DNA from 3 places in the Bacillus sp. JJ1533 genome. Region 3 is predicted to be linked to each of the others. Evidence: riboswitches for the same ligand, from Rfam matches in the RefSeq annotation. Region 3 holds a riboswitch; each other region holds the start of a gene.
What was found. Region 3 has a riboswitch for S-adenosylmethionine ahead of V7138_RS00035 (PLP-dependent aspartate aminotransferase family protein). Riboswitches for the same ligand answer to the same signal wherever they lie in the genome.
Positions count from the first base shown of each region.

Region 1: it holds a riboswitch for S-adenosylmethionine, as region 3 does, so the genes downstream of both, V7138_RS20585 (O-acetylhomoserine aminocarboxypropyltransferase/cysteine synthase family protein) here and V7138_RS00035 (PLP-dependent aspartate aminotransferase family protein) in region 3, are expected to answer to the same signal.
Region 2: it holds a riboswitch for S-adenosylmethionine, as region 3 does, so the genes downstream of both, V7138_RS07355 (carboxymuconolactone decarboxylase family protein) here and V7138_RS00035 (PLP-dependent aspartate aminotransferase family protein) in region 3, are expected to answer to the same signal.

Region 1 is NZ_JBALOV010000038.1:91,688-94,969, reverse strand. It holds gene V7138_RS20595 (thioredoxin family protein) at 1-230, shown strand, start outside; gene V7138_RS20590 (MFS transporter) at 330-1,607, shown strand; SAM riboswitch class I at 1,756-1,858, shown strand; gene V7138_RS20585 (O-acetylhomoserine aminocarboxypropyltransferase/cysteine synthase family protein) at 1,938-3,260, shown strand.
Region 2 is NZ_JBALOV010000013.1:152,601-155,882, forward strand. It holds gene V7138_RS07350 (PadR family transcriptional regulator) at 1-283, opposite strand, end outside; gene V7138_RS07355 (carboxymuconolactone decarboxylase family protein) at 480-1,133, opposite strand; SAM riboswitch class I at 1,252-1,360, opposite strand; gene tenA (thiaminase II) at 1,558-2,244, opposite strand; TPP riboswitch at 2,336-2,436, opposite strand; gene trmL (tRNA (uridine(34)/cytosine(34)/5-carboxymethylaminomethyluridine(34)-2'-O)-methyltransferase TrmL) at 2,559-3,029, opposite strand.
Region 3 is NZ_JBALOV010000001.1:7,303-10,584, reverse strand. It holds gene V7138_RS00040 (aldo/keto reductase) at 1-584, shown strand, start outside; SAM riboswitch class I at 672-777, shown strand; SAM riboswitch class I at 1,035-1,146, shown strand; gene V7138_RS00035 (PLP-dependent aspartate aminotransferase family protein) at 1,235-3,034, shown strand; gene V7138_RS00030 (acetoacetate--CoA ligase) at 3,176-3,282, shown strand, end outside.

The DNA.
Region 1 (3,282 bases), on a different contig from region 3:
CGATGTGTGGAACCTGCCAAGTAGCATCAAAAATGATTTCAGTGGTAGATGAATTACTTCCAAATGTAATCATCGGAAAAAGCGATCTAAATTATTTACCTCAAAAAGCAATCGAATGGCAAATCGAGAGTGTTCCTTGTTTGTTGCATGTGCAAGACGGAAAAGTTTCAAAGAAATACTATGCTTTCCACTCGGTACCATATTTGCTTGAAATAATATCAAATGACTAAACAACGCGCGAATTTGGCGTTGTTTTTTTATTGCTTTTTTTCTGAAAAGTTGTATGATATTTAGGGAGTCGAAACAATAAAAACATCACTGGAGCGCATATGAGTAGCATAGTTACTGGGTGGAAAACACAATACAAATCATACAATCAAAATATTAAACTATTCATTCTTACGACTATTTTTACACAGTTAGGCATGGGTATGTTCACAATCATGTATAACTTCTATGTACGAGAACTTGGCTATTCTGAGCAAACAAATGGAACAATTATTGCCATGACAGCTTTGGCGTCCGCCATCATCCTTGTACCTGCAGGTCTCATGAGTGACAAGTTTGGAAGAAAAAAAGTGATGGTACTAGGTGTGGCTGTTTCAACAATCTCTTTCTTTGCGAGAAGTATTTTAGATGTAGAACAGCTACTAGTAATGACAGCCTTTTTAACAGGTTTGTCGACGGCGTTTATTCAAGTTTCTGGTGTCCCATGGTTAGCGGAAAACTCAACGTCTGCACAAAGGGTTCATCTCTTTAGTTTTCATTCTGCCATCATGATGGTCGCCCAAGTAGTTGGAAACATCGCAGGTGGGGCATTGTCTGATGCCTTCCAATATATTTTTCATATGAGTGGACTTTGGAGTGTGAGAATCACGCTTCTAATCGCAACGATTATCTATGTTGCAGGAATTCTACCAATCATTAAAATGAATGAACAACGCAGGAAACGACCAGATAATAATAGAGTAGAATCATTTGGTCAAAAATTAAAAGCGAATAAATCACAAATTAAATTAATCGCGATGTTTGCTTTTGCACAGATGATTATCGGCTTTGGTTCCGGATTAGTTATCCCGTATTTAAATTTGTATTTTGCAGATCGCTTTCTAGCTAGTAATACAATAATCGGTATCATACTCTCTTTGGGACAAGCAGCAACTGCAGTTGCAATGATTATTGGCCCCTACATTGTCAGTAAGGTAGGAGAGGTTCGTGCAGTGGTTTATTTGCAATTATCGTCCCTTCCATTCCTATTACTTACAGGGTATACCGAAAATCTTTACATAGCAGCCATTGCCTTTTTATTTAGACAGGCATTAATGAATGCGGGGAACCCGATTCAAGCATCTCTAGTTATGGGACGTGTGAACGATTCGATGAAGGGTCTAGCCAATTCAGTGAATCAAATGGTGTTTTCATTAGGATGGGCATTAATGGGACCTGTATCGACATCAATTGTGATGATCCATGGGGCTTATTGGGGCTATGCTTATGTATTTACAATCACATCTGTCTTATATTTAATTGGGTCCCTTTATTTCCTAATTGTTTTCAGTAGAAAGTCCTTTCGTGATGAAGAAAAAACTTTCGCGAAAATATCATAATAGGTAAACTAGAAACAGTTCATTTAAAGTTGTCGAAATAAAGTATGAAATTTTGAATTCCCCATTTTTTCTAAAAATACAGTTGACTTGTAATTGAAAAAGAGTTAACATCAATTTAAAGTATTAGTATAAAAACTTCATATCGATAATCTTATCAAGAGTGGTGGAGGGAATGGCCCTATGAAGCCCGGCAACCGGTAATTTACACGGTGCTAATTCCAACAGACAATTTTTTGTCTGAGAGATAAGGAGAGAAACCATACATACACCTCTTCTTATCGAAGAGGTTTTTTAATTTGTATAAACAAAAAGGTAGAGGAGAGATTTCAAATGAGTGAAAAACAAAAAAACTATAGACCAGAAACAATCGCAATACATGGTGGCCTTGAAGCAGATCCTGTAACAGGAGCAAGAGCTGTACCAATCTACCAATCAAATGCATATAAATTTAATACTACAGAGCATGCAGCAAATCTATTTGGGCTAAAAGAAAATGGTTATATTTATACTCGTATCCATAATCCAACTACAACTGTTTTTGAAGAAAGAGTAGCACAATTAGAGGGTGGAGTTGGTGCATTGGCAGTTTCAAGTGGAATGGCTGCAATTACAACAGCAATTTTGAATATCGCGGGTGCTGGAGATGAGATTGTATCTGCTTCTACACTTTACGGTGGAACTTATAACCTATTTGCTAACACACTACCTAAATATGGAATTAAGACCCATTTGGTAGAACCAACAAATCCGGAAAACTTCCGTCAAGCGATTACTCCGAATACAAAAGCAATTTTTGCTGAAACAATCGGAAACCCAAGTTTAGATATCCTTGATATTGAGGCTGTTGCAACGATTGCTCATGAAGCTGGAATTCCGTTAATTATTGACAATACATTTGCAACACCATACTTATGTAGACCAATTGAGCATGGGGCAGATATTGTTGTACATTCTGCTACAAAGTGGTTACTAGGGAATGGAACAACGATGGGTGGAATTATTGTTGATGGTGGTAAATTTGATTGGAATTCACCAAAATTCCCAGGATTTACAACGCCAGACCCAAGCTACCATGATTTAGTCTTTGCCGATGCTTTAGGACCTGTTGCTTATATCATCAAAGCGAGAGTTCAACTTCTTCGCGATCTAGGTCCAGCTTTGAGTCCTTTTAATTCATTCCAGTTTAACCTGGGTCTTGAGACATTACATGTTCGTATGAAGGAACATATCGCAAATACGAAAAAAGTTGTTTCATATCTTAAAAATCATCCTGGGGTTGAATGGGTATTGTATCCTGGTGAAGACGATCACCCTAACAAACAATTAGCAGATAAATACCTGCCAAAGGGTGCTGGATCTGTTGTTGTATTCGGTATTAAAGGCGGAAAAGAAGCTGGAGAGAAATTAATCAATAATGTGGAGCTTTGGTCACATGTTGCAAACGTTGGCGATGCGAAGAGTTTAATCATCCACCCAGCTAGCACTACACACCAACAATTGAGTCCAGAAGATCTAAAATTATCAGGTGTTTCAGAAGACTTAGTTCGCTTATCGGTTGGAATTGAGAATATAGAAGATCTTTTAGAGGATTTAGAGCAAGCCATTAAAGCAGCAAATGGAACTAGTTCAGTTACACCTTTACCAACAATCTAACGAATTAACATTGGTACATTAG
Region 2 (3,282 bases), on a different contig from region 3:
GCTCCCATTCTTCGGAAATGATTTCTAATGCCTCTTGACCTTTTTCAGTCAAAAAATAATACTTCCGATTTGGACCTGATTCTGATGGTCTCATTTCTCCCAGAATGAGCCCATTTTTCTGGAGTCTTAATAAAATCGGATAAATGGTTCCTTCACTTACATCTGCTAAGCCAATATTCAGCAGTTTTTGCGAAAGTTCGTAGCCGTAGATAGGCTCTTTTTCGATTACAGCCAACACACATCCATCCAAGATTCCCTTTAACAACTGGCTCCTTATTGACATTTCATCATACTCCCTCCCCTAGTATGTTATACAAGGTAGTAGACAAAAAATAAAGTTAATCTCAGGTAGTTGGTAAAACAAGATAGTGGATTTAAAAAAACAACTATCTTGTTAAACAAAGTAGTTGTTTTTAGTGTAAAATTATTTCATTTTTTTGTCAATAGATTTTTTAAAATAGACACATTAAACGTTCCAGTTACTTCTCATCGTAAGCGTTAAGGGCATTCACACTATGTGCCAATGCAGCTCCTGCTTTTAAGGCAACAGCTACGAAAATAGCTTCTGAGAGTTCTTCTAAATCAGCTCCTGCTTTTTTTGCATTCTTCGTATGAAGGTCGATGCAATACGGGCAACCTGTTGTATGTGCGCATGCAACAGCAATCAACTCTTTGTCCTTTTCAGATAAGTTTTTCGCTTTGATCGACTTACTGTCAAAATCTATAAATGCTTTAAATGCCTCGCCATTCAAATCTGCAAATTCTTTCAGTCTTGCAAAATAGGATGCCTTATACAGTTCTTCATCACCATTTCCATCATATGCATTGAGTGCATTTACTCCATGCGCTAAAGAAGAACCTGCCTTTAATGCTGTCGCAACAAAAATTGCTTCTGCTACTTCTTCTTTCGTTGAGTCATTCTTTTTCGCATTTCCAACATGTAAATCTATGCAATATGGGCAACCCGTGATATGTGCAACAGCCACGGCAATTAGTTCCTTTTGCTTTACGGAAAGTCTTCCTGCGGCTAATGCTTGACTATCAAATTTAATGAAAGATTGAAAGATTTCTGGCGCATACTGTTTCAATTCTGGAAGTCTACCGAAATATTCTTTTCTGTATAAACTTGTCATTTGTAAATCTCTCCCTTTAAATTTTTCACCAAATTGAATATCATTTTCGCATGAATTTCACCTATGTTATAAATTCAAAAAACCCCTTCCGATGAGGAAGAGGCATTATGTATATCCACACTCATCTTTCAAGCGCATGCTTGCTGGAATTAGCACCTTGTTACATCTATCATAACGGTTGCTGCGGGATCAACGGACCAGGTTCCTCCCCCGACTCTTGATAAGAGAAAATGTATTTAATTTGGTATTATTAATTACCTTACATGAATGAAGAAGGGATTGTCAACTGAAATATTGGATTATTTTGAAAACCGTATCTATATCCTGAAAGGAATTACAAACCACCTATCCATAACGTAAACATGGTAAACTGCTCTGGTACCCAGCTTGGGTCAATATTGGCTATCCTTTTGTCCAATCTCATTTATTGGTTCAATGGCCACTCCTCTTGATTTTCCGCCATATCCCAAAACATGTACTCGAACAAGCTTGTTTTGACGACTATTTCTTCTAACGCTGCTAAATCTCGTTCTGGTTTTCCAGTTGTGATTTGATTGATGAGAGTCTTACAATCTTCTGCCAACGCAGTAAATTCATTGGACGAATACATTTTGACCCACTCTCCATAAAATTCATGGTTGGTAGCTCCTGGCCATTTTGCCAGTTCTTTTCCAATGAAGTTATAGCTCCAGGCACAGGCAAGGACAGCTGCGACAACATTTTCAACACCACCAAGTTGGGCCACATTCAACATGTAACTTGTGTATGAAGTAGTAGTTGATGCGGGCTTAGTTGCCTCAAGCTCCTCAGGAGATATTTCAAATTTTGCTGCATATTGGCGGTGAAGATCCATTTCGATCTCAAGTGTGCCATGTAAAAGATTTGCAAAAATAGACATCGTTTTTAAATCCGGTGACTTTGCGCTACCTAACGCAAATAGACGGGAATACTCAATCAGGTACACGTAATCCTGCTTCATATAATGCTTAAATTTTTCCTTCTCCAACCAACCTTCGCCGATTCCTTTCACAAAGGGATGCTCCAAATACGAATTCCAAATCGGCTCAACTCGATTCCATAAACGATCTGTAAATTGACTGCTCACTCTCATTTCCCCTTCCTTGTTGTTGACATTGGGGAGAAAAAAGAAGACCCACCACTAGTGAATAGAGATGGGTTCGGTAAATAATCGTTTTCACGAAAAAATTCCAACTCCACTTCCCTACGCTAGTGTTACCCAGATCAGGTTCAAAGGGTCGATATTTCTATCTCTCAGCAAATACATGCTCCCCTAGTCGAATTGCTAGATTATTAAGTTACTATATATTAGTTAAACATAGCCGGTGAAAATAAGCAAATGTTCGGAAGATTTTCAGCTATTCTATGTGCAAACAAGCAAAAAATCTTCCAAGAAGGAAGATTTTTTTATGTTAGATTCGGATACCCTTGCTGTCTTAATGCCTCGTACACTAATATGGCTGCTGTATTCGAAAGGTTGAGTGAACGAACATGTTGACTCATTGGGATTCTCAAAAAGTGATTTTTGTGTTTTTCTAGTAAATCTTTTGGTAAACCCGTTGTTTCTTTTCCAAACATAAAATAATGTTCCTTTGAAACATCACTGAAATCAAAGCCGGAATGTGTTTTTTTACCAAATGTCTCTATATAGTAAAACTCACCTTGATTTTTCGAAAAAAAGTCGTCTAATGAGTCATAATACGTTATATTTACAGAATCCCAGAAATCGAAACCCGCTCGTTTGATCATTTTTTCATCAGTTGAAAAGCCAAGTGGTCGAATTAAATGCAAGGCTGTATCCGTTGCAGCACATGTGAGTGCAATGTTTCCAGTATTAGCCGGAATATCTGGTTGATAGAGTACAACATGTATTGCCAAGATGGTCACTCCTCATTGTATTTTACCCTCCAAATTATAACATACCTTTGATAAATGCCGTTAAACCATGGACAATTAACATTTGGTTTCCGCCAAGACTTGGAAAGTAACAGCCAATCTATGACTATCTATGTCTTTTTCTTATACTTTCTCATATTTTGGGTATGTTATTTGTATGGATAAAATATTACTGATTAACAACATTTTATAATTTTGGTGTAAAATCTGATTTCTATTTTATGATTACTTTAAT
Region 3 (3,282 bases):
TTGAAGTACTTGACCGCTTGCAAAGTGAAGGGAAAATCCGCAATTATGGTGTAAGTGTCGAAACTGTAGAGGAAGGGCTAATTTGCTTGGGAAATCCTAACGTGAAGAGCTTGCAGATTATTTTTAATATATTCCGTCAAAAACCATTGGAAGCTTTAATTCCAGAAGCCTACAAAAAAGGTGTCGGCTTACTCGTTAGATTGCCACTAGCAAGCGGATTGCTAACTGGAAAATTTACAGCGAATCATGTTTTTGAAGAAGATGATCACCGTCGCTATAACGAAAATGGTGAATCATTCAATGTGGGTGAAACATTTGCCGGTCTCGGTTTTAAAAAAGGTGTGGAACTTGCTGACCAGTTAACATGGATTGCAGAAGGCCGAAGCTCAATGGCGAGTGCAGCCCTTCGTTGGATTTTAGACCACGAAGAAATAACATGTATTATTCCTGGATTCAAAAACGTCAAACAAGTTCAAGATAATTTAACCGCATTAGAGGAAAAAACTTTTTCAAATGAAGAAAAAGAAAGGATTCAACACTTTTACCATGAGCGTGTGAAGGATGTTATTAGAGGCGCTTATTAAATTTTTTTGACGAACGGATCCGAATGCTATTGACTAAATTATCAAAAATGTTTAACATTCTTATTATAAACTTTAATAATGAAATTCTTCTTATCAAGAGAGGTGGAGGGACTGACCCTGCGAAGCCTCGGCAACCAGCATATGTAAGCCCGGTGCCAAGTTCAGAGGATGTTTTTTATTCCGAAGATGAGAAGGTGGACGAATTCGAATATGTATTTATGGATATTCCTTGTACCCCTTCTGTTTTTTTACAGAAGGGGTTTGTTGTTTTATTTAAGAGAAAGGTGACCAAGGGTACCACTTTTCCTAGTATTAAATAAGTTCAGGGAAGTGTTAATTTTATAAATAAAAATATTTTTCGAATAATACATTGACTGAAAAAATAAACTATTCTATAATACTTTATATAATTCAAGAATTAACGTATTAGTGCGTCAATTTAATAAAGATTTCTTATCCAGAGAGACTGAGGGAACAGGCCCGAAGAAGTCCGGCAACCTTCAAGTGAAAGCTTGAAAAGGTGCTAATTCCTGCGGGTGCAAATGCACCTGAAAGATAAGATGAGGCCCCCTCTTCTTATGTTGAGGGGGTTTTTTTATAATAGCGAGCATCAAATCCTAGTAAACTTTTAAAAATTTGGAGGGAACATTATGACAAAACAATATGAAACTTATGATGATGAGACAATACTTTTACATGGAGGGCAATCCCCAGATCCGACAACGGGTTCCCGTGCAGTGCCGATTTATCAAACTAGTTCATTTGTATTCCATAACACTGACCATGCTCAAAGTCTATTTAGCCTTGATGAGTCAGGTAATATTTATTCTCGAATCGGTAATCCAACTGTTGATGTACTTGAAAAACGAATTGCATTATTGGAGGATGGTGTCGCAGCTGTAGCAACGTCATCAGGGATGGCGGCGATTGCTCTTTCCATTATGAACGTGGCGGAAGCAGGAGATGAAATTGTAGCAGCTTCTAATTTATATGGCGGAACTTATAACCTATTCGCTGTTACACTTCCTAAATATGGAATTAAGACGCATTTCGTTGACCCAACAGATCCTGAAAATTTTAGAAAAGCAATCACGCCGAAAACAAAGGCTGTATTTGCTGAAACGATTGGAAACCCAAGCTTGCATGTATTAGATATTGAAGCAGTATCAGCGATTGCACATGAAAATGGAGTACCGCTCATTATTGATAATACATTTGCATCTCCATATGTTTGTAAACCAATCCAATACGGTGCTGATATCGTGGTTCACTCAGCAACAAAGTGGATAGGCGGACATGGAACGACAATTGGTGGGTTAGTCGTTGATGGAGGACGTTTCAATTGGAACAGTGAAAAGTTCCCAGGTTTTACAGAGCCAGATCAAAGTTATAACGGAATAATATACGCAAATGAATTTGGAACTTTGGCGTTCAGTACGAAGCTTAGAGTTCAACTTTTAAGAGATTTTGGTTCTTCTTTAAGCCCACATAGTGCATTCCTATTGATACAGGGCCTTGAGACATTACACCTACGAATTGAAAAGCACAATGAAAATGCACTGAAAGTAGCCAAATTCTTAAAAGACCATCCTGCAGTTGAATGGGTTTCATACCCTGGCCTTGAAGAACATCCAGCACATGAACTAGCAACTAAATATTTACGTTCTGGATATGGTTCGATCGTAAACTTTGGCATTAAGGGTGGTAGAGAAACTGGTAAAAAAGTGATTAATAATATTGCGCTATGGTCACATGTAGCGAACGTAGGAGACGCTAAGTCACTTATTATACACCCTGCATCAACAACCCATCAGCAGTTAAGTGCGGAAGAGTTAGTAAAAACAGGAGTAAGTGAAGAGTTAATCCGTCTTTCAGTTGGAATTGAATCATACCGTGATTTAGTAAATGATTTAGACCAGGCATTCTATGAAGCGACGGGCATTTCATCAAAGGGTGAACAAAAAGGTGAAACAGCGGTTAACGATGAGGGAGTTATACGTTGGGCACTTCAATCTACATTTATTCGTGAAATCGTTGACGGCAAGGAAGTTCAGCGACCAAAACGAATTGCGGTTGTGGGACTTAGCGGTAATCCAGCGCGACCAAGCTACAGACTTGCACGTAAAATGCAGCGACTCGGCTATAAAATTGTCCCGGTTAACCCAAGAGAAACAGAAGTACTTGGTGAACAGGCTTATCCAGACTTAGCATCTATTCCGTTTGAAATAGATATTGTTCAAGTATTCCGCAGCCCTGAAGCAGCGATTGGTGTAGCGGCAGAAGCAGCAAAAATACAGCCCAAAGTTTTCTGGTTACAAGAAGGTGTTATTTCTCCAAGGGCAGTTGAGGTTGCGAAAGAAGCAGGTCTTGAGGTCGTTCAAAACAGATGTACGTATAAGGAAGCACAGCGTCTCAGAGGTTCCATTGTTACTTATGCCTGTGAAATTTAATACAGGTAAGGAATCAGATAAAGGACGGAATTTAACTAGGAATCTAACAAAATTAGCTGATGACTGATTTTACAATAAATAACTAAGGGATGGGTGCGTACTGCGAATGATGCTTCTCTTAGTTTGAGGGAGGAAAAGGTAATGACAATACAACAAAGTTTACTAGAATCCAAGATTCTTTGGGAGCCGAATGAAACTTGGATCTCGGAGTCTAATTTGACTAAGTTCTCACAACAGGTCGGTTTTCC